DNA from 4 places in the Mesorhizobium sp. BH1-1-4 genome. Region 1 is predicted to be linked to each of the others. Evidence: riboswitches for the same ligand, from Rfam matches in the RefSeq annotation. Region 1 holds a riboswitch; each other region holds the start of a gene.
What was found. A riboswitch is a leader RNA that binds a small molecule or an ion and turns the genes downstream of it on or off. The one in region 1 is predicted to bind cobalamin.
Positions count from the first base shown of each region.

Region 1 (5,774 bases):
GCGCGCACCATTGCCGGCATGCTGGGCATGGCCGCGGCTGCCAGTGCCGAGGCGAACAGCGTCCAGACCGGCCAATCCTGATTGGCCGCCGCGATGAGAACCGCGAAGGCGATCACGGTGATGATGGTGGTGGGGACCACGATGCGTGTCTGGCCCAGACGGTCCACCAACCTTGATATCTGCGGCGCCACGAAAGCATTGCCTAGCGCGAAAGTCGCCGAGACAGCACCCGCCAGCCAGTATTCGCCACGCGTCTGCGACAGCATCGCGACGATGCCGATCGGCGCCATGGCGATCGGCAGGCGCGCCAGGAAGCCGGCGGCCGCAAAGCCTTTGGCTCCGCGGGCCCGGAAGATTTCGGAGTAAGGGTTATGCATGATCCGGTTCCTCGACAAAAGGCGATCTGATAATTACATACGATACGTATGAGTGTTAAATAGACCATACGTCGCGTATGTCAATTGGCATACGGAGCGTATGTGGATAGGACCAGAGCATGCACCGACCACGCAAGGAGATGATCGCTGAGACACGAGCCAAGCTGATCGCCGCGGCGCGTCAGGCTTTCGGCACTATCGGCTATTCCGAAGCATCGATGGACGATTTCACCGCATCGGCCGGGCTGACTCGCGGCGCCCTCTATCATCACTTCGGCGACAAGAAAGGCCTGCTGGAGGCGGTTATCGCTGAAATCGATGCGGAAATGGCCGCCCGGGTGAATGAGGTTGCGTCACGGGCGCCGACCCGCTGGCAGCATTTCGTCGACGAATGCACGACCTATATCGAAATGGCGCTGGAGCCGGAAATCCAGCGCATCATGTTCCGGGATGGCCCGGCCGTGCTGGGCGACCCGGCGCAATGGTCGAATGCCAGTGCATGTGTCGGTTCAATGACCGATCATCTAATCGCGCTGCAGGGGGAAGGGGTGGTCGTCCCCGGTGTCGACCCGGAGTCGGCAGCGCGGCTGATCAACGGGGCGAGCAGTCAGGCCGCGCAGCGCATCGCCAATGCGAAGGATCCCGAGGCGACGTCGAGGATGGTTGTGGCGGCGTTCAAGCAATTGCTCGAAGGCCTGCTGAAAAAGCCGCAAGCGCGGTCAAGCTGAACCGCCATGGCGGGACGCCACCGCCCGCAATTGACAACAGCCGGTTTGAGCGCATCCTCCCCCAGCCATCTCTGAGGGGGAGAATCGGGCATGTGGGATTTCGATATCGGCAGGTCGGTGTCCATCATGGTGCGGACCTGGCCCTTCATTGTCTTTCGCATGATCGTCTATTTCGGCATCACGCTGGCCTACATCATGGCCACCGGCACCGGTGCCTCGGTCGGTTATGGCGTCGGCCATATCTCCACCGATCCGGACGGCCCGTTGTCCTTTGCCCTGTGGGGCGGCGTGGTCGGCTTTGGCGTCGTCTCGATCGCCGTCTACTGGCTGCGCGAATACATCCTCTATGTCGTCAAGGCCGGCCACATCGCCGTCATGGTGCATCTGATCGACGGTCATGACGTTCCCGACGGCCAGAACCAGATCGCCTACGCGAAACAGGTCGTGACCGAGCGTTTCGCCGAGGCGAACATCCTTTTCGTCGTCGACCAGCTGGTCAAGGGCGCCATCCGCGCCATCACCGGCCTGCTCGGCGGCGTCGCCGCCTTCCTGCCCATTCCTGGCCTCAGCGGCCTTGTCGCCTTCCTCAACACGCTGATCCGCCTGTCGCTGACCTATGTCGACGAGATCATCCTCGGCTACAACATTCGCATCAACTCGTCCTCGCCCTTCGAAACCGCGCGCCAAGGCGTCGTGCTCTACGCCCAGAACGGCAAGATCATGGTCAAGAACGCCGTCTGGCTGGCGGTCATCATGTGGGGCGTGTCGTTTGTGATCTTCCTGCTGATGCTGGCGCCGGCCGCCGCCATTCTTTACGTCATGCCCGGTCAACTCGCCGGTTGGGCCTTCGTGCTGGCGATCGTCTTTGCCTGGGCCTTCAAGGCGGCCTTTATCGAGCCCTTCGCCATCGCTTGCCTGATGCAGGTCTATTTCAAGACCATCGAAGGCCAGGTGCCCGATGCCGCCTGGGATGCCAGGCTGGCCGAAGCCTCGTCGAAGTTCAGGGAACTCAAGGACAAGGCGCTCTCCACCTTCGGCGGCTCGCGCTGGGGCACGGCCGGCGCGACGCGCTGATCGGTGGGACTCGCGGGCGCAATATCGGGGATGTTGAGGCGCGCCACCGCCGATTTGAGCGGTGCCTCTCCCTGGCCGCAAAACGTCTCGCTCATGATCAGGTCGGGCAGCGGCAGCCGTCGTCCCCAGCCATGCGTTTCAAGATCCGGTTTCGGTGCGAACTCCGAGACACGGCCGACGCAGAGATAGGCGATCGGCGTTACATGGTCGGGAATGGCCAGCAGCCGTTTCAACGCCTCGGCCTCGATGATGCTGACCCAGCCGACGCCAACACCCTCGGCACGTGCCGCCAGCCAGAAATTCTGCACCGCGCAGACCGTGCTGAAGAGGTCCATCTCCGGATTGTGCCAGCGTCCAAGCGGCGAGCCTTTCGAGCGTTCGCGGTCGCAGGTGATGCAGATGTTGAGCGCGCCTTCGCAAATGCCTTCGAGCTTGAGCTTGCGGTACAGCGCCCGCCTTTCTTTTTCGATAGCCGGCAGCTCCTGTTCTCGCGCGGCCAGGAACAGGTCGCGCACCTCAGCCCGCCGCTGCCCGTCGCGGATGACGATGAAGTTCCAGGGCTGCATGAAGCCGACCGACGGCGCGTGATGGGCGGCAAGCAGCAGCCGCGCCAGGACGTCGTCATCGATCGCCTCCGATGTAAAATGGCTGCGGACGTCGCGCCGCGTGAACATGGCGCGATAAACCGCGTCGCGCGCTTTCTGATCGAATCCGTCGCCGACAGGAGCGGTCATGGCTTCCGGCATCGCGTGTCCCCTTGCGATTGCAATCCCTGATATCCGCCTGACCATGCGGATATCGATGCCTGCCAGGCCGGTCTTCTGGCTCGGGATCAACCCGCCTCCGGTGCCTTCCCGTCATCGACAGTGGCATTTACCGGCGCGGTCCCCCTTACAGCGTTGGGCACGCCACGGAATTCAACCGTGTTCCCGATTCTCCCGCCACAAATCGACCGGCGGGCACCAGGCAGGTCCCCACCTTACGCCGAAGTGCCGGCGACGCCAATGCCCGTAGCGACACTACGAGACGCGGACGTGATTTTCCCCAGCGATCAAAGCGCGGCGCATGGTCATTGAGGCGCCGGGGCACTAGATAGGGGGACATGGCCACCCGTCTCTATACACACCCGATCTTTCTCGAACACATCACCCCGCCCGGTCACCCCGAGCGGCCGGATCGCCTGCGCGCCATCGAGCGCGTGCTCGACGACGAAGCTTTTGCCGCGCTCGACCGCGTCGAGGCATCTAAAGGCGACGAGGCGACGATCCTCTACGCGCATCCCGCCGATTTCGTCGCGCGTGTCCGCGCCGCCATCCCCGACGAGGGCATAGCCCGCATCGATGCCGACACCACCGCCAGCCCGAAAAGCTGGCAGGCGGTCATCACCGCGATCGGTGCCGCCAACGCCGCCGTCGACGACGTCTTCGCGGGCCGTGCCGACAATGTCTTCGTCGCGGCCCGACCGCCCGGCCATCACGCCGAAAAGACCACGGCGATGGGCTTCTGCTTCTTCAACACAGCGGCGATCGCTGCCCGGTATGCGCAGAAGAAGCATGGCGCCGAACGTGTCGCCGTCGTCGACTGGGACGTGCATCACGGCAACGGCACGCAGGACATTTTCTGGGACGATCCCTCGGTGCTCTATTGCTCGACGCACCAGATGCCGCTCTACCCCGGCACCGGCGCGAAGACCGAGACCGGCGCCGGAAACATCGTCAACGCGCCACTGGCGCCGCAAACCGGCAGCGAGGTGTTTCGCGACGCCTTCCTGTCGCGCGTGCTGCCGTCGATCGACAATTTCGCGCCCGACCTGATCATCATTTCGGCCGGCTTCGACGCGCATCATCGCGATCCCCTGGCCGAGATCAATCTGACCGAGGACGATTTCGACTGGGCGACCGGCCAGCTCATGCAGCGCGCCGCTCGCCACAGCGGCAACCGGCTCGTCAGCCTGCTCGAGGGCGGCTACGATCTGCAGGGATTGGCATTTTCGGTCGCCGCCCATGTCGGGCGACTGATGAAAGGATGAATGATGAGCGGTGAGATCAACGAAGACGTCAAGGCGATGAGCTTCGAACAGGCGCTCGACGCGCTGGAGAAGATCGTCGATGACCTGGAGCGTGGCGACGTGCCGCTCGACCAGTCGATCCGCATCTACGAGCGCGGTGAGGCGCTGAAGGCGCATTGCGACCGGCTGCTGAAGGCTGCCGAGGACAAGGTCGAGAAGATCAGGCTGTCGCGCGACGGCAAGCCGGTCGGAACCGAGCCGCTCGACGCTGACTGACGCCGCTCGCCAACGACGCGCTTGCCTCACCGGCTTTTGGACACGATCATGATTGAGGATAAGGCTCGTCCCGATTGAAAAGGTTCCAGAGGAGGTTTGGAAACGATGTGCAGAAACATCAAGACCCTGTTCAATTTTGATCCGCCGGCAACCAATGACGAAGTCCGCGACGCGGCGCTCCAGTTTGTCCGCAAGCTGAGCGGGAGGACGCGGCCGTCCGCCAAGAACCAGCATGCGTTCGATCACGCGGTCGAGGCTATCGCGGCGGCGGCACGCGAGCTGCTTGATACGCTCGAGACCCACCAGCATCCGCGCAACCGGGAAGAGGTGGCGGCCAAATTGCGGGCGAAGGCGGCTATCCGGTTTGCCTGACGCGGCCAAGGCCGCTGACAAGGAGAGTTCATGAGCTTCTTTCCCGGTAAAGATCCTGAAGCCGGTGATGCCTTTGCCAGCGACCAGCTCGAGCTGATGGTCATCCCCAACGCCAAGGATATTGGCGGCTTCGAGGTGCGCCGCGCCTTGCCGACCGCCAAGAGAAGGCTGGTCGGGCCATTCATCTTTTTCGACCGTATGGGCCCGGCCATCCTGCGGGCGGGCCAGGCGCTCGATGTCCGTCCGCATCCGCATATCGGCCTCTCGACCGTGACCTATCTGTTCGACGGCAGGATCAGGCACCGCGATTCGCTCGGCACCGAAATGGTCATCGAGCCCGGTGACGTGAACCTGATGACGGCTGGTCGCGGCATTGTCCATTCCGAGCGCACGCCGCAGGAACTGCGCGGCGCGCCAATGTCGATCTCCGGCCTGCAGACCTGGCTGGCGCTGCCCGACGGCAAGGAAGAGGTCGCACCGGTGTTCGAGAACACCGCTGCGCTTCGACTTCCCGAAATCGACGCCGAAGGCGTCAGCGGCCGCGTCGTCATCGGCGATTTCCAGGGGTTGCGGTCTCCGGTGCGGGCGGATTCCGAGACGCTTTACGCCGATTTGCGGCTGAAGCCCGGCGCCAGCGTCAAAATCCCGGCCGACGCCGAAGAGCGCGCCATCTATACGCTGGAGGGCGAGGTCTCGATTTCGGGCGACGTGTTTCCGGCCGAGCGCATGCTGGTGTTCAAGCCCGGTGACGAGATCGTCATATCGTCGCAAGCCGGTGCGCATTTCATGCTGTTCGGCGGCGCCTCGCTCGGTTCGAAGCGCTACATCTGGTGGAATTTCGTTTCCTCGTCCAAGGAGCGCATCGAACAGGCCAAGCAGGAATGGAAGACCGGCCGCTTCGACATCGTTCCTGGCGACCAGCAAGAGTTCATTCCGCTG
Region 1 is NZ_JAIUIN010000008.1:48,042-53,815, reverse strand. Features, by position in the region: gene LB569_RS16145 (MFS transporter) at 1-377, opposite strand, end outside; gene LB569_RS16140 (TetR/AcrR family transcriptional regulator) at 497-1,105, shown strand; gene LB569_RS16135 (hypothetical protein) at 1,196-2,179, shown strand; partial or broken gene bluB (5,6-dimethylbenzimidazole synthase) at 2,299-2,913, opposite strand; cobalamin riboswitch at 2,973-3,161, opposite strand; gene LB569_RS16125 (histone deacetylase family protein) at 3,282-4,208, shown strand; gene LB569_RS16120 (exodeoxyribonuclease VII small subunit) at 4,212-4,463, shown strand; gene LB569_RS16115 (DUF2277 domain-containing protein) at 4,569-4,835, shown strand; gene LB569_RS16110 (pirin family protein) at 4,866-5,774, shown strand, end outside.

Region 2 (5,774 bases), on a different contig from region 1:
AAGGGCTGCTACCTCTATGGCGGCAAATGGATGGCCGAGCCGGTGTTTCCCGAGGGCATGAAGACGAACGGCCTGCTCGGCCTGTCCTCCAACCAACAATTCATGGGCCTGCCAACCGACACGACTGCAAAGCCCGACGATTACGCTTTCCTGCGGCCGACGCAGAGCGAGGCCGTGCTGCAGCAGTTCGGGCCGATCGCGGTCCTTTCCCGTGGCAGAATCGTGGATCGCTGGCCGGTATTGCCGATGATGTGATGGGGCAGACCGTCTCTAATAGTTGACTGCGTCAAGTAAATCGGCGATCGTGTTTGGACAGGAGATGTCCATGACCATTCACCATCAGCCCGACAACGCTGCGCACAACAAGGACCTGATCGATGCGGTTCGGGCCTTCAACCGGTTCTACACGCGTCAGATCGGACTGCTCGACGAAGGGCTGCTGAAGAGCGCCTTCTCGTTGACCGAGGCGCGGGTGCTGTACGAGTTGGCGCATCGTGACGGACTGACCGCGACCGACCTCGGGCGCGATCTCGGCCTCGATGCCGGTTATGTCAGCCGTTTGCTGAAGAAGTTCGAGCGCCTTCACCTCATCTCCAGGGCCACCCTTGCTTCGGACGCGCGGCAGTCGACGATCGCGCTGACGCCGGCGGGCAGGAACGCCTTCGCGCCGCTGAACAAGGATTCGCACGACCAGGTCGCGGCGCTGCTCGATCGGCTGCCCACCTCGGAGCAGGACCGGCTGGTCAATTCCATGCGCACGGTACAGCGACTGCTGGATGACAGTGCCGAGCCGAAAATCCCTTACCTGCTGCGGCCGCCGCAGGTCGGCGACATCGGCTGGATCACCCGCCGGCAAGGGATGCTCTACGCCCAGGACTATGGCTGGGACGAAACCTATGAAGCGCTGGTCGCCGAAATCCTGGCCAATTTCGTAAAATCCTACGATCCGAAATGGGAGCGCGGCTGGATCGCCGAACGGGAAGGCGAGGTCGTCGGCTCGGTCTTCGTCGTGCGCAAGTCCGACCAGGTGGCCAAGCTGCGGCTCCTTTATGTCGAACCTTCGGCGCGGGGTCTCGGCATCGGCAAGCGCCTGGTCGAGGAATGCATCGGCTTTGCCCGCGCCAGGGGCTACAAGACGCTGACCCTGTGGACCAACGACATTCTGACCGCCGCCCGGCACATCTACCAGGCGGCCGGATTCAGGCTGACCGAGGAAGAGCCCCACTATTCCTTCGGCAAGGATCTGGTTGGCCAGAACTGGGATCTCGATCTCTAGCGAGCTGTCCGGCAATGCCGGGTTGCTGGCGGTTTGCGCCAATGGTATCGAATACGGGTCGAAAAGGACCCTGGAGCGGCAAACGGTAAGCCCGCTCCCTTCCGTCAGATGGAAGCTCCGTTCCCATCCAGAATGGGAACCCACGGCAAGCCACGGCGTGCTTTGACGCCGGGCTTGGCGTTCGGGGTCCCGCCGATCGGCGTTCCTTCGTGTGCCAGGCGCCAACGAAGGAGAAGAGACAATGCCCATCATTCGCGCCGACACCGGCGTCATCACCCAGATCAACGTCTTCACCGTGCCCGAGGGCGGACAGCAGGCGCTGATCGACCTTTTGCGGGAGGCGGCAATGAGTTGTCGTGGCATTCCCGGCTGGATGTCGGCCAGCTTGCACAGGGAACTCGACGGCTCACGCGTCGTCAACTATGCGCAGGCGCGGGATCAGGCGGCCATGCGGCGCGTCTTCGAGCATCTGCGGACGAGCGGTTTCCTCGATCGCAACCAGGCCCTGGGGCAGGCCCATCCCGGCCTCTATGAGGTCGCGCTCACCGTGGAATAGGCGAGGCGGCGGGCCGCGCCTCGGCTGCTGCCGGGGCGTGGCCCATTCGGCATCCAGCCCCTATGATTTGACCGGCACCCAGATCTCCAGCCCACCATTGCCGGTGCGGGCATCGAATTCAGGGCCATAGCGCTCGAATTCCGGCGCGTCGGCGATTTCATGGCCTGAGGCGGGCAGCCAGCTGTTCCAGATCGTGTTGATCGTACGCCGGATGGTCGAGATGTGCTCGCGATGCGTGAACACGGCATATTTCTGTGCCGGCACCCGCACCCGTTGGAATTCCTTCGGCAGATCCGCGAAGTCGCGCACCTCGACGCCGACGACATAGTCGAAATTGCCGGCATCGTCGCCATTGAGGCAGACGCCGTAGAAAACGCCTGAAATCTCGCCTTGTATGTTGCCGATGTATGGAGCGAAGCGCTGCCACTGCATGGGAATGCCGGCACTGGATTCGCAGCTGTAGCGCTCGCCGAGCCCGCCGACGAGGAAGGGCCGGCTGGTCTCGAAGCGCGGCGGCTGGAGTGTGGTGAGAAGTGAGCTGTCCATCAGGATAGGCTCCACGAGGTCGAGGGACTTGGTCGAACCTTGCGCGCGCACCAGTTCCGGCGTGGTGCCGAACTGGTCGCGGAAGGCACGGGTGAAAGCCTCATGCGAGTTGTAGCTGGCCTCGAGCGCGATGCTGAGAATGTCGGGCGCTCCGCCAGCCAGCTTGCGCGCCGCCTCGGTCAGCCGGCGCGAGCGCATGTAGCCCATGACGGAGCGGCCGGTGGCGGCGCCGAAGGCGCGCGTCACATGAAAGCGCGACACGCCACTGCTTTGCGCGACGTCGTCGAGCGTAACGACGTCAGGCAGATGGCTTTCGACAAACCATAGCGCTTTCTCGGTCGGGTTCATGTGCTCCTCGCATTTGGCATCCGCACCCTGGCGCCTCGCAGCCCGCCCAGTTTGATCGAAATTGCGCATCGCGCAAATGGGCAAGCGGTCGCGCGTTCTCATTGGGTGCCTGCTGTGATCGACTCGGATGGCCGTGTCGGCAAGGTACCGTCGAACAGCACGGTGATGGCCGTGTCGGCAGCGATTGACTGAGTGCATGTATTGTTATAACAGAACATAGTGATCGTCTTGCCTCGGCGCCGCTCGCGGCCTAGGCTGCGACTCGTGATGGTCCCCGAGCCGAAAGGCGAGGGGTGAAAAGGGAACGCGGTGGGATCCGATTTGGGTCGAGGCCGCGGCTGCCCCCGCAACTGTAAGCGGCGAGCAAGATCCGGAACGCCACTGGCCGGCAAGGCTGGGAAGGCAGGATTGCGCGGAGACCCGTGAGCCAGGAGACCTGCCATCACCGAGTTGACCGGACGGGGTGTGCCGGGAGGAAACGTGGACATCGGTCTTGTCGGCCGGTCGACCAACATCCTTCCGTCGCCAGTTTTGAAAGTGACGGGACGTTGGACGGCGCAATCGATCGTATTCACCGCACCCAAAGGCACCAGATCATCGTGTGCACGCTTTGCCGCGACGTGCCGACCGGCGTCAGGTCTGGCGAAGCTCTGTGCGCCGAATTGCGCTCCCGTCTCTCGGCCCAGCCTGACCTGATGCGTGATTTCACGGTCGAGGGCGTGGCTTGCATGGCGGGATGCGCGCGCCCGCTGGCAGTGGCCTTCCAGGCGCCGGGCAAAGCCGCCTATCTCTTCGGCTCGATCGATGCAGAGGCCGACGCTGGCGATCTCGTGCGGTTTGCCAGGCTCTACGCTTCGCTTGCCGACGGCTGGTGCAATTCCGGACAACGTCCGCCGCGCCTGGCCGGCAAGACGCTGGCCCGCATCCCGGCACCGGGCAAGCCGGCGGATGGCAATCGATGACAACGCCGCTTCTCGATGCGCGCGACCTGAGCGCGACGGCGAATGGCCGGGCTCTGGTCGATGCCGTCAGCCTGTCGGTGACATCAGGCGACCGCCTCGCCATCATTGGTCCCAACGGCGCCGGCAAGACCACGCTGCTGCGCATGTTGTCCGGCATGCTCAGGCCAAGTTCGGGCGAGGTGGAGCTTGGCGGGCGACGCCTGGACAGGATTTCGCCGGCCGAGCGGGCCTTGCATATCGCCGTCGTTGGCCAGACCGACCAGCCGGATCCGCGTCTGGCGGTGATTGACTATGTCGAGCTCGGCCGAGTCCCGCATGCCGGCCTGGGGCGTCGGAGCGAGGAGCGCGACATTGTCGTGGATGCGCTGCGCCGGACCGGCCTGTTGCCGCTGCTCGGCCGCACCATCGGCTCGCTGTCGGGTGGCGAACGCCAGCGCGCCCAGCTTGCCCGAGCCATCGCGCAGGAACCCAAGCTCCTGTTTCTCGACGAACCGACCAACCACCTCGACCCGCGCGCTCGCGCGCAACTGCTCGAACTGGTGGCCGGCTTGGGCATGACGGTGATCGCCGTGCTGCACGATCTGACGCTGGTAGCGCCCTTCGCCACCAAGGTCGCGGTGATGAATGAGGCGCGGCTGCAGGCTCTGGCGCCGCCGCATGAGGCGCTGACCCAGCAGCTGATCCGCGAGATTTTCGGCGTCGACGTGTTCCGCCTGCGCCATCCCACCGAGGATCGCGAACTGACGGTGTTCGAACTCCCGAATCGCGCCGCGCCGCCATCGTGATCACCCTCTCATCATCCGACACGGTTCAACCAAGGAGCAAATCCGTGAAACGCCTTGCCATCTCGCTCGTCCTCTCGCTGCTCGCCTCGACGGCCTTCGCCTTCCCCGTCACCGTCGACAGCTGCGGCAACCCGCTGACTTTCGACGCTCCACCGAAGCGTGCGGTCATCCATGATCTCAACATGGCCGAGATGGCCTTCGCGCTGAAACTGCAGCCCTCGATCGTCGGCCTGACGGGCATCACCGGATGGTACAAGGTCGGCCCCGAATTCAAGGCAGAACAGGGTTCCATCCCAGAACTGGCGCCGAAATATCCAACGCTGGAGAATCTCGTCGCGGTCGAGCCCGATTTCTTCTTCGCCGGCTGGTACTACGGTATGAAGCCCGGCGGCGACGTGACCCCCGACACGCTCGCACCGCATGGCATCAAGACGCTGGTGCTGACCGAAAGCTGCGTCCATCTCGACAAGAGCCGCCCGGCCGCCTCCATGGACCTGCTTTATGGCGACGTCGAAAAGCTGGGCAAGGTTTTCGGCAAGGAGCCGGAAGCGGACAAGCTCGTCGCCGGCTGGAAAGCGCAGCTAGCCGATATCACCGCCAAGGTCGGTGATCGCAAGGGAACACGCGTGTTCCTCTACGATTCCGGCGAGGACAAGCCGTTCACAGCCGGAAAATTCGCCATCCCCAGCGCCATGATATCGGCCGCCGGCGGCGACAACATCATGGCCGACATGGAAACCAGTTGGGGCAACACGGACTGGGAGACGGTGGGGGCGCGCAATCCGCAATTCCTCATCCTGCTCGATTATCAGGACGGCGGCGGCTACAGGAAACTGCTCGATTTCCTGAAGGCGCACCCGGCGATGAAAGAGACGGACGCGGTCAAGAACGAGCGCTTCGTCGCGCTTCGTTACGCCGAGCTGACGCCGGGACCAGCGAACATCGAAGCCATCGGCAAGATCGCCAGGGCGATGCATCCGGAAGCGTTCTGATGCATCTTGCCCGAGAGCAAAAACCGGGCGCGCTGTCAGGGCACAGCGCGTTCACGCTGGCCATGGCGGCGGGCACGGTGGCGCTCGTCGCTCTCGCGCTGCTGTCGATCGCCTACGGCTCGACGCTGATACCTCTGGGCGATGTCATCGCCGCGCTTGGCCGTGCCATCGGGCTGGACGAGCCGCGAATATCGGGCCCGGTCGGCAAGATCGTCGTCGACCTGCGGCTGCCGCGGACGATCCTGGCGATCTGTGTCGGCGGCGGACTGGGCATTGTCGGCGCCTTGCTGCAGACGGTGACCCGCAACG
Region 2 is NZ_JAIUIN010000002.1:58,813-64,586, forward strand. Features, by position in the region: gene LB569_RS03980 (DSD1 family PLP-dependent enzyme) at 1-255, shown strand, start outside; gene LB569_RS03985 (helix-turn-helix domain-containing GNAT family N-acetyltransferase) at 326-1,276, shown strand; gene LB569_RS03990 (antibiotic biosynthesis monooxygenase family protein) at 1,518-1,832, shown strand; gene LB569_RS03995 (AraC family transcriptional regulator) at 1,893-2,726, opposite strand; cobalamin riboswitch at 2,978-3,185, shown strand; gene LB569_RS04000 (DUF1636 family protein) at 3,275-3,688, shown strand; gene LB569_RS04005 (ABC transporter ATP-binding protein) at 3,685-4,473, shown strand; gene LB569_RS04010 (ABC transporter substrate-binding protein) at 4,518-5,465, shown strand; gene LB569_RS04015 (FecCD family ABC transporter permease) at 5,465-5,774, shown strand, end outside.
Region 2: another riboswitch for cobalamin. It lies ahead of LB569_RS04000 (DUF1636 family protein); the one in region 1 lies ahead of bluB (5,6-dimethylbenzimidazole synthase).

Region 3 (5,774 bases), on a different contig from region 1:
ACTCCTGAATTTTTGAAATCAGTCGGACCGGCGGGCGAACCCACCGGCCGTGGGATTGGGATTAGTGACCGAAGAGGTTGCGGTCGCTGCCCTGCTGAACGGGCGCCTGGGTGGCCGGAGCCGACTTGCCGATCGACGCGGTGGCCGCGTTGTCGGTCGAAGTGACAGCCGCCTGGTTGGCACCGTTCGAACCAAAGTTGTCGCTACCGGCGAAGGCGCTGCCGGAAAGGGCCAGAACGGCGGCGGCAGCAATGAGGATCTTGTTCATCTTAAATACTCCTGAATTTGTGGCGTCCACCGGCGCGGCAGGGCAATCCCGCCGCGTGCCGGGGAGCGGCTATTAGTTGTTGCCGAAGAGGTTGTGATCGGCACCCTGGACAGGCGTCTGAGCAGCCGGCTGCGACTTCTTGGTCGAAGCGGTGTACGAGCTGTCGACAGAGGTGGCAGCAGGGGTCGCGGCGCTCGAACCATAATGGTCGCTACCAGCAAAGGCGCTGCCGGAAATAGCCAGAAGGGCTGCGGCAGTGAGAACAATCTTTTTCATTTTGGGGTACTCCAGTATTTTTTCCGTCCGTCTAGCGGCGTGTCTTGGGATTAAAAATCGCGTCGTTCGGACAGCCCCGATGTGGGAGAGCACCTTTGCCGTTTCCAATCACGAAGTTGTTCCGCGTGGACCATGACTCCACCACTTGAAATTGTACCAGGCCCTTTTACGTCCATTGTTTTTCTTCGCTATATCAACCGGTTAACTGGAACCACCGCTTCGATCACCGACTGTGTCGAAGGCCCTGCGTTCACACCGTCCTGCACGCACCGTCAACAGAAACGAACCGTTCGGTTCGATTTTAGAATCTGCTAATAGTCACTTTTCGTAACCGTTAACCTTTTTCGCCGCCGGCAACGGGTCGAAAACGGTGCCGGCGCGGCTTCCCATAAAGACGCCTCCATCGGCCGGAACCATCCAGCATGCGTGTCGCGCCGCATGGAGGCGATGTCGCTTTCATGCCGATGTCGCAAACCCTGTCGTGATTAAATCATTCCATCTCAGGTGCCGCTGCGTGACGACGGAGCGGAGAATTGGGAAGCCGGTCAGATTCCGGCGCTGCCCCCGCAACGGTGGTGGAGTTCAAGTCGCAACGGGAGACCACTGGGCGAAGGCCTGGGAAGGTGTCGCGATGGTCCGCAAGGACGACTCCAGAGCCCGGAAACCAGCCCGAGATCGCTAGAACTCGACTGATCGCGGTGGGCGGTCAAGGGGCGGATGATGTTTGTCCGGCTTTTGCCGGCTTGCGCTCAATCCTTCCTCCATCACCACCAGTTCAGTCCTTGAAAATGAGGACAGGACATGGATGCGCGCAACGACATGCTGAGGCTCTTGAACAGCCGCAGACAAGGCTTTTCGCTGGAACAGCCCTTTTATACCGACCCGGACTACTTCAAGCTGGACATGGAGCTGATCTGGTATCGCGACTGGCTGTTCATCGGCCATGATTGCGAGTTGCCCAAGCCGGGCAGCTTCATCACCGTGCAGATCGGCGACTATCCGGTCGTGCTGGTGCGTGACCAGCAGGGCAAGATCAACGCCTTCCATAATTCCTGCCGTCATCGCGGCAGCCGCGTCTGCAACAGCGACAAAGGCATGGCCGCCAAACTGGTCTGTCCTTACCACCAGTGGACTTACGAGCTTGACGGCCGGCTGCTGTTCGCCCGCCAGATGGCCGACGGGTTCGACAAGAGCCAGTTCGGGCTGAAGCCAGTCGCCTGCGAAAGCGTCGCCGGCTATGTCTTCATCAGCCTGGCCAAGGAGCCGGCGGACTTCGCGCCGATGCGGGCGATGATCGAGCCCTATCTGCAGCCGCACCGGCTCAGCGAGGCCAAGATCGCCTTCGAGAGCACCATCATCGAGAAGGGCAACTGGAAGCTGGTCTGGGAAAACAACCGCGAATGCTACCATTGCGCCGGCAATCATCCGGAATTGTGCAAGACCTTCCCGGAAGCGCCGACCGTGACCGGCGTGCAGGGCGCCGACAGCGATCCGGAAATGCTGGCGCATTGGGCCAAATGCGAGGCTGTTGGCCTGCCCAGCAAATTCCGCATCGACCCGGCTGGACAATACCGTGCCACCCGCGCGCCGTTGCTGCGCGATGCCCAGAGCTACACGATGACGGGCAAGCGGGCGGTGAGCAAGAACCTGTCCGACAGCGTCTCGGCCGACCGGATCGGCACCTTGATGCATTACCACTATCCGACGACCTGGAACCATATCCTGGTCGATCATGCCGTCACCTTACGTGTGCTGCCGGTCAGCGCCACAGAAACGGCGGTGACGACGAAATGGCTGGTGCACAAGGACGCGGTAGAGGGCGTCGACTACGATCTCGCCGACCTCACCCATGTCTGGACCGAGACCAACGACCAGGACCGCCGCATCGTCGAGGAAAACGCCTTCGGCATCCTGTCGCCGGCCTATGAGCCCGGCCCCTATTCGGAGCTGCATGAAGGCGGCGTCATCCAGTTCGTCGACTGGTACGCGCGCTTCATCGGCCCGCGCCTTGCCGAAGGCGGCCGGCCGGCGCTGCGCAGCGTGGCATGAGAGGCTGAGGGATGAATGCCATGACCGACCTTGGCCTCTATCGCCATCTCGACCAGATGGCGCCGTGGAACGACAGGCTGCAGGTGCTGGAAGTGACCGGCGTCAGCGATGAGGCGCCCGGCGTCAAGACCTTCACCTTCCGCTCCGACAACCAGACCTGGTTCCGTTACAAGCCGGGCCAGTTCGTGACGCTGGAACTGCCGACGCCGGACGGTCCGCTGATGCGCACCTACACGCTGTCGTCGTCACCGTCGCGGCCGTTCTCCATCGCGGTGACGGTGAAGGCGCAGGCAGGCAGCATCGGCACACGCTGGATGTTCGATCACCTGACCCCCGGCTCGCACGTCAAGGCCTATGGACCGAGCGGCGATTTTTCGTTGCACTGCCACCCGGCGGCGAAATATCTGTTCATCTCGGCCGGCTCCGGCGTCACGCCGATGATGTCGATGCTGCGCTGGCTGAACGATTGCGCGCCCTGGACCGATGTCGGCTTCGTCAATTGCGCGCGGCGTCCCGAAGAGATCATTTTCCGCAAGGAACTCGAACTTTTGGGCGGCCACATGCCGGGCCTGTCGCTCGGCTTCATGATCGAGGAGCGGTCGAGCCGCGAGGGCTGGTACGGCCATATGGGCCGCATCGATGCCATCCGGCTGCCGCTGCTGGCGCCCGATTTCCGTGAACGCGAGATCTTCTGCTGCGGCCCCGATCCCTTCATGCGTGCTGTGCGCGGCATGCTGGAGGCCGCCGGCTTCGACATGGCGAGATACCATCAGGAAAGCTTTGCCGCGCCGACCGTCGAGGAAATCCAGGCGCCGTTCGCCTCGCCGGAGCAGGACGGTGCGGCAGCTCCCGTCGAAGCAGCAACACCTATCCGCTTCGCGATGTCGGACGTCGATGCCGAGTGCGTCGCCGGCCAGACCGTGCTGCAGACGGCCCGCGCCTCGGGCGTGCGGATCCCGGCAGCCTGCGAATTCGGCCTGTGCGGAACCTGCAAGGTGAAGAAAGTCTCCGGCGCCGTCGAGATGAGCCACAATGGCGGCATCCTCGATCACGAGATCGACGACGGCTTCATCCTGGCCTGTTGTTCCAAGCCACTGTCGGCACTGGAAATCGAGGTTTGATCCGGCTGGCCTTCGACTGATCCCGCATATGGCCGGCGCCTTACCGGCAAAGGTTACCTTGCCAAGGAACAACCGAAAGTTTACAGGCGTTGTCGGTGGAACGGGTCCTGCTGGCGGGCAGGAATGCTAAGCGGGGCGACAATGATGCATGAATCCCATGCCTATGCGGTTGCGAGCCGGGATATCGTTTTCGAATCCTTCGATGGCGAGGCCGTGGTGCTCAACCTTGCGAATGGCAAGTATTTCGGCTTCTCCGATTCCGGCAGCAAGGTGTGGCAGGCACTTTCGTCCGGAATGGACGCCCGGGCTCTGGTCGGGCTTACCGCGGGCGGCTCGACAATAGGCCAGGCCCAACTCGATCACTTCATAGCGCAATTGCTCGAACTGGGCTTGCTGGTGCCTTCCGACGCGACGGTGCAGCCATTGCCGGACGAATTGGCCGCCGAGCTGGCCGCCACGAACGAGCCGCTCGATGTGAGCATTCACGACGACCTCGCCGACCTGATCGTCATTGATCCCATCCACGAGGTCGAGGAACCACTCGGCTGGCCGGCGGTCAAGCAGGCTTCCTGACGGGCCGGCCGCTGCCGTGATGGAAGGCGCTTGATGCCGCGCGTCACGCTGGAAACCTTGCCCGATTACGGCCGGTATCTCCTCGCCGCCGCCGAAAATGCGGGCTTGCGCTATCCGACCACATGCAAGGTCAGCCTGCCCCTGTTGGAACTGACCGTGCATCTCGGTCACGGCGTGCTTGCCGATGCACTGGGCCATGCATTTGTCGAAGCCGGACGTGATCGGCCCGAACCGGCCGCGTGCCGCGTCTTCATCGCTTATCCCGGCATCCACGGCATTCCGGAGCCCGCGCGATGGGGCGACGCGCATTTCACCGAGCACGGTTTTGCCAAACGGCTCGCCGAAGCCGGGTTGCGCGGCCACTATTTCCACGACCTGGATTTCTGGCAGATCTACGATCCGCACCGTAGCGTTGGCGTGCAGCTGATGGCGTCGGCCGATGCCTTTCCGCCCTGGGAGCCGGGGGCGCCGCTGCGCGCCTTCCTGCACTGGGAATATGCCGCGCGCGGCATGCGGCTGACCCATGCCGGCACGCTCGGCATCGACGGCAAGGGTATCCTGCTCGCCGGCGCGGGCGGGGCGGGGAAATCCGGCACTGTCGCCGCCGGCCTGCTCAATGGGCTCGACAGTGTCGGCGACGACTATGTGCTGATCGATCTCGTCGGGGGCGTGACCGCGCGGCCCCTTTTCTCCACCCTGAAACAGGACGCGCGAGGTTTCGCGCGGCTGGGCCTGCAACAGAGGCTGGCTGAGCAAGGCCCGCTGAACTGGCAGGGCAAGCACACGTTTCACATTGGCGACGTAACGCCCCGCCCGGTGCCCGCGATGCTGGACATCGTCGCGCTGGTGGTGCCACATATCAGCGGTGGCGGAGCAAGTTCGATCATGCCGGTGTCACGCAGGGATGCCATGATTGCCTTGGCGCCGTCCGGCATCGCCCAGATGCCGGGCGAGCGCGAAAGCGGCTTTCGCTTCTTCAGCGAATTGACCCGCCTCTTGCCGTGCTTTCGTTTGTCCCTCGGCACCGACCCGGCAGAAATCGCCGGCGCGATCGAGAATTTCCTGACGCGAGGCCTCTCGTGAAGCTCAGCGTGATCATGCCGGTGTACAATCGCGAGCGCTATGTCGTCTCGGCGCTGCGCTCCCTGATCAGGCAGCGCGCTGACGCCGACTTCGACATCATCGTCATCGACGACGGCTCCACGGACGCCTCGGTGGAGGCGATACGGTCTGCGATGCGCGAGGCGTCCTGCATCCGCCTGGTCCTGCAACCCAATATGGGCGTCGCGAGGGCGCGCAACGCCGGGCTTAGACACTTGCCGCCGGATGCCGGGTTTGTGTCATTCCTCGATTCCGACGACATCTCGCTTGCCGGACGCTTCAAGACGGATCTGGCTTGCTTCAAGGCCGAGCCGGGCCTTGACCTGACCTACTCCCTGATGACCCTGGCCGAGCAGATAGACGATGACAGGATGGAGCCGGTAGCG
Region 3 is NZ_JAIUIN010000013.1:130,843-136,616, reverse strand. Features, by position in the region: gene LB569_RS21430 (DUF680 domain-containing protein) at 62-268, opposite strand; gene LB569_RS21425 (DUF680 domain-containing protein) at 341-544, opposite strand; cobalamin riboswitch at 1,030-1,232, shown strand; gene LB569_RS21420 (aromatic ring-hydroxylating oxygenase subunit alpha) at 1,346-2,593, shown strand; gene LB569_RS21415 (hybrid-cluster NAD(P)-dependent oxidoreductase) at 2,614-3,714, shown strand; gene LB569_RS21410 (PqqD family protein) at 3,856-4,287, shown strand; gene LB569_RS21405 (serine kinase) at 4,321-5,370, shown strand; gene LB569_RS21400 (glycosyltransferase family 2 protein) at 5,367-5,774, shown strand, end outside.
Region 3: another riboswitch for cobalamin. It lies ahead of LB569_RS21420 (aromatic ring-hydroxylating oxygenase subunit alpha); the one in region 1 lies ahead of bluB (5,6-dimethylbenzimidazole synthase).

Region 4 (5,774 bases), on a different contig from region 1:
TCGCCGCCGGTGCGCAGCGAGGCCGAGCCCCAGAGATCGATGACCAGCGAACGCGGCCAGTCGCCATGCGATTGCAGGTAGGCCCGCACCACTTCTTCCGCCGCCGCTTTGCCCAGGTCGTAGGCGGTCGGCGTCGGCATGGTGCGCGGGTCCGAGGTGAACAGATTGCGGCCGGTTGGAAGCACGTCCGAGCGGCCCCGTGCGGGAGCGCCGGCCGGGCCGGCCTTGACGTGACGGCCATCGAGCGCGGCGAGCAGTGCCGACTTCTCGGCTTCCGCGCTTTGGCGGCGTATGGCGTCGGGTTCGTCCCCGGGCACGCGGCCGTAGATATGCAGTCCATCCTTGATGGCGAAATCCTTGAGATCGCAGAGCCAGGCATCGATGCGGCGCAGCGCTTCGTCGGGTGCGTCGGTTTTCGCGACGCCGGCTTCGGAAGCGAGGCCCGTCTTTTGCGCGGTGTCGACGATCAGCCTGGCGAGACGGTCGCGGCGGCGGCGGTCGAGGCCGTCGGCCTGGGCGTATTCATCGACCAGGCGTTCGAGCTTGTGCTGGTTTTCGTCCAACCCCGCGCCTGTCAGCGGCGGTGGCAGATGGCCAAGGGTGACGGCGGCGATGCGGCGCTTGGCCTGTGCTGCCTCGCCGGGGTTGGAGACGATGAAGGGATAGATGACCGGCAGGGAGCCGGTGACGATTTCGGGGAAGCAGTTTTGCGAAAGCGCGACGGTCTTGCCCGGCAGCCATTCCAGCGTGCCGTGGGCGCCGACATGGATTAAGGCATGGACGCCGAGCGATCTGCGCAGCCACACGCCAAAGGCGATCAGCGCGTGGCGTGGAGGGAGCGTCGGGTCGTGATAGTCGGCGCGGCGGTCGGCGGAACGGCCGCGATCAGGGGCGAGGGCGACAGTGATGTTGCCGAAGGTGGCGGCGCGGAAGGGGAAGTGTTTTTTGCTTGATAGCGAAGGTCTGCGCGAGGCGCCCCCCTCTGTCCTGCCGGACATCTCCCCCTCAAGGGGGGAGATCAGCAGCTTCGCTGGCGGCGCTCCACTTTCAACGTTTGGGATTGGCGAAATCGGCGATGACAGCTCAATCTCCCCCCTTGAGGGGGAGATGTCCGGCAGGACAGAGGGGGGCGCCTCGCGCAATCCTGTCTCGTCATCGGCCTTTCCCCAAGCGGCTTCTACTGGAGCAATTGCCACTATCGGCAACTCCGTAGAGAAGGCCAAATAATCCTCCAGCCCCAGCCCGCCTTGGCTCCGCTCCAGCGCATCCAGCAATTCACGCGGCGTTTGCGGAATCTCTCCAACCACATAGCCCTGTTCGCTCAAGTCGTGCAGCATGGCCAACACACTCGACGGCACATCGAGGCCAACGGCATAGCCGGTGCGGCCAGGAGCGCTGGGATAATCGGGAATGAGGATGGCGAGCTTGCGCTCGGCACGGGGCGTCTCCTGAAGGCGTATGAAAGCCGCCACACGCCCCGCCACCTGCGCCACGCGATCCGGCTCCGGCCGGTTGGCCAGCGCGCGATGGCCAAGTGCGGGATCGACATCGCTCTCGCCCTTGAAGGAAATGGCACCGGCAAGGATGCGGCCGTCGAGTTCGGGCAGCACGACATGCATGGCGAGGTCGGCGGGCGCCAGGCCGCGCTGGTTGTTTTCCCAGACATCGCGGCGCGTGGTGGCGACGATGACCTGGAAGACGGGCACGCCAGCGCGGTCGAACAGGGTTTCGACGCCGGGCTCGGCACCGGAGGCGAAAGCGGTCGCGGTGATGATGGCGGCGGGTTTCAGCGAGGCGAGGGCATTTTCGACAAAGGCCAGGGACACCGGGTCTTTCAGGCTGGAGACGAAGATGGGAATCGGGAGCATGCCGCGTTGCTCCAAAGCTTCAAAAAGAGCGTCTATGGGTGCGACATCGGCTGCAAGCAGCATCGATCGGTAGAAAAGAATTGGGACGACGGGAGCGCCGACCATTGAAAGGTCCGGCTTCTCCACGACCCCCAATCCAGACTGATAGTAACCGGCCTTCGGCACACTGACCGGACTGGCGACCGACGTGTCCTGTCCAGCCAGGCCTGCCAGCCTGTGCACCAGCGCGCTCATATTGGCCGGGCCGCCTTCGCGGAAATAGCCGAGAAGGCTGTCGAGGTCGGCGCGCGGCAGCGTCGAGGATTCGATCAACCTGAGATCCTCGTCGTGGCTTTCACCGGGAAGCAGCGCCAGTTTGATGCCGCGTTCGCGGGCAATCGCGGCGAGCTGGTCGCAACCATAACGCCACCAGTCGTAGCCGCCGAGGATGCGCACCAGGATGATCCTGGCGTGGCGGGCCACACTGTCGATCCACAGGTCGACGGACATGGGATGGCGCAGGTCGCGCAGTGACGCGAGCCGCATCGAGGGCAGGCGATCGGCTTGCGCCTTCCATGCCGCCGCCAGTCCGGCGAGATCGCTGTCGGTGAAGGACAGGGCCACGATATCCGCCGGCGTCTGCCGGAGATCGACAGGCTCGGCGAGGTCGTCGAGCGAGGCGGAGGTCGTGGTGAGGATGTGCATCGCGGTCCGTGTCTGAAATCAGCCGGCGAGGATACGTTCGATCGCCGGACGGTTCAGCCCCTTGAGGCCGATGACGACGAGGCGCGAGCGGCGGTCGTCATCAGCCGTCCAGGCACGGTCATAGTAATGATTGACGCGCGGGCCGACGGCCTGCAGCAGGAGCCGCATCGGCTTGCCGCCGACCTCGACGAAACCCTTCACACGGAGGACGTTTTCCTGTTCGGCGGCCTCTGTGACGCGCTTGGCCAGTTCGTCCGGATTGGCGATCGAGGGGATGTCGACGATGAAGGTGTCGAAATCATCGTGCTCATGATCGAACGCGCCGTCATGATGCGACTTGCGGTTCTCGATGTCGTCCTCGACGGCAAGACCAAGCCCGAGCAGCACCGAGGGATCGACCTTGCCATGAGACGTCGGCACGATCTTCACGGCGCGGGCGGAATGCTCGTTGACGATGGCGTTGGCGCGGGCCGAACCGGCGGCATCCATCAGGTCGCTCTTCGACAGGATGATCAGGTCGGCGCAGGCGATCTGGTCCTCGAACACTTCCTCGACCGGATCGTCATGGTCGAGGCTGTCATCCCCGGCGCGCTGCGCCTGCAGGGCGTCCATGTCGTTGGCGACGCGGCCCTCGGCAAGTGCGGGACCGTCGACCACGGCGATGACGCCGTCGACGGTCACCCGGCTCTTCACCGTAGGCCACTGGAAAGCCTGAACCAGAGGCTTGGGGAGAGCGAGACCGGAGGTTTCGATCAGGATGTGGTCGACCTTCGGCGTCAGCGACAGGATCTGGTCGAGCGCCGGCACGAAATCGTCGGCGACGGTGCAGCAGATGCAGCCATTGGCCAGTTCGACGATGTTTTCCTCGGGGCAGGTGTCGATGCCGCACCCTTTGAGGATTTCGCCATCGATGCCGATGTCGCCGAACTCGTTGACGATGATGGCAATGCGCTTGCCGCCGGCATTTTCCAGGAGATGGCGAACCAGTGTCGTCTTGCCGGCGCCGAGGAAGCCGGTAACGACGGTGCAGGGAACGCGGGAGAGATTGCCGGCCGAATTTGGAGCGGTCATGTCAAGTCCTTCAGCATGTCGAGAGGAGGGATGCGGGCAACGAGGCCACGCTTGAGGCTATCGGGCCGGCCCCGCCAGGGAATGAGGCCGTCGGTCGAGGTGGCGAAGAGCTTGGCGCCGGTGACGAGATCGGCGCCGCTGGTTGTGGTCAGGTCGCCGAACACATAGCTCCAGCAGCCGTCGCGCAGGATCGCGGCGCTCAGCCGGCGCTTGCAATTGCCGAGGCATTCGACCGTGCGGATGCGGATGTTCTCGCCCGAGGCGGCCTGGCGCGTGTCTTCCGCCAAAATTTCGCCGGCCCGGGGATTGGCGTCGGAGCCGGTCTCGTCGCGGCACGAGGCGCAGACGATGACGGTCACGCCGGCCAGGGAATCACCCTCGCCGGACAAAACGTCTGTTGTTTCAGCCGAAAAACTGCTGTCGCGATCCAAATCAGGCTCCTTGCCCGGAAAACCCGCCGGGCGATCGGATTCTTGCATTCCAGACGGCAGGTCTCCTGGCTCGCGGGTCATCGCCTTGGGTAGCCGCCTTCCCGGGACAATCCCAGTGGCTTTCGGCCTTGGCTCTTCGCTTACAGTTGCGGGGACAGCCGCGGATTTGGGTTTTCAGCCCGCACCGCATTCCCTCTTGGCTCCTCCCTTTGCTGAGAGGAGACCGTCTGGATCGGATTTAGGCTCTTGCGGGCAGCGGTGTCAACGCGAGCTTACGACACCGTGATGTCGGCCAGCGCCGGGCCCAGATCGCCGGCAGGCGTCACCTCCATGCGTTCGAGGCCTAGCCAGCCCTGCATCTGCTTCAATTCCTCGAAGAGCTGAGCCGCCGTCTCTGGCGGTGCGCCGGGCTCGGCATAAGCCGCGTGGACGCGCAGGACACTGGCCGGCCGGTCAGCCTTGAGGTCGACGCGCGCCACGATCCTGTCGCCAAGCAGGAAGGGCAGGACATAGTAGCCATATTGGCGCTTGTCAGCCGGCGTGTAGATTTCGATGCGGTAGTGGAAATCGAACAGCCGTTCCGAGCGCGAGCGCTCGAAGACGACCGGATCGAACGGCGCCAGCAGGGCGCGGGCCTCGATCTTGCGCGGCATACGGGCGTCCTTGTGAAGGTAAGCCGGCTTGTCCCAGCCCTCGACACGGACCGGCAGCAAGTCGCCGAGTTCGACCAGTTCCTCCAGCCGGCCTTTCATATCGGCCGGCGACAGGCGGAAATAGTCGCGCAGGTCGCCCGATGTCGCCACGCCATGGGCGCGGGCGGAGATGCGCAGCAATTCGCGGTGCGCGTCCTCGGCCGCCGGCACCGGCAGGTCGAGGATCGCCTGCGGCAGCACGCGTTCCGGCAGGTCATAGAAGCGCTCGAAACCGCGTCGGTGCGCCGTGGTGATGCGGCCGGCCCAGAACAGCCATTCGAAGGCGTGCTTGGCGTGGCTCCAGCCCCACCAGCCGCCGGAGCCTTTCTGGCCTTCGAGCGCCGAAGCGGCGATCGGCCCGCGCTCGACGACCTCGCGGTAGATCTCTTCTATATAGGCGGCGTGCTCGCGGCCCCATTTGGCCAGCCCCAGATACATTTCGTCGCCTTGCTCGGCGCGCCGCATGCGCCAGCGCATCAGTGGGTAGGTCTCGACCGGCAGGAAGGAGGCCTCGTGCGCCCAGTATTCGAACACGGTGCGCTTGCGCGTCACGGCGGCGTTGTCGAGCAAGGCGAGGGGATAGGGGCCAAGACGCGAATAGAGCGGCATGTAATGTGCGCGCACCACCGCACTGACGGAATCGATCTGCAGCAGGCCGGTGCGGGACAGAACGCGGGCGAAATGGCGGCGGTCGGGCGTGCCGGCGGGGCGGGGGTCGAGAAACCCCTGCGCGGCGAGCGCGATGCGCCGGGCGGTGGCAAGCGAGATCTTTTCCTTCATGCAGGCGTCACTCTGAGGGTGCTTTGACAAAGATGTGATGGGGTGATTCCAGCCCATGCTAGCAGGGTTTTGGTGGCAATCCTGTCAGGAGAGAAAAGTGGAGTAAAAAGCGAAGGAAATCAAACAGGAGCGTATGAGACCAGTTTCTCCCGGAATGCCGTCCAGCTCGTTGTTTTGAACAAGGTTTGACTTGCTTCGCTGGAAGTGCTGCGCTAACCCTCGCCGCGTTGCAGCATAGGCCCCCTTAA
Region 4 is NZ_JAIUIN010000026.1:27,201-32,974, forward strand. Features, by position in the region: gene LB569_RS27885 (cobaltochelatase subunit CobN) at 1-2,552, opposite strand, end outside; gene cobW (cobalamin biosynthesis protein CobW) at 2,571-3,623, opposite strand; gene LB569_RS27895 (DUF1636 family protein) at 3,620-4,054, opposite strand; cobalamin riboswitch at 4,092-4,297, opposite strand; gene LB569_RS27900 (winged helix-turn-helix domain-containing protein) at 4,327-5,526, opposite strand.
Region 4: another riboswitch for cobalamin. It lies ahead of LB569_RS27895 (DUF1636 family protein); the one in region 1 lies ahead of bluB (5,6-dimethylbenzimidazole synthase).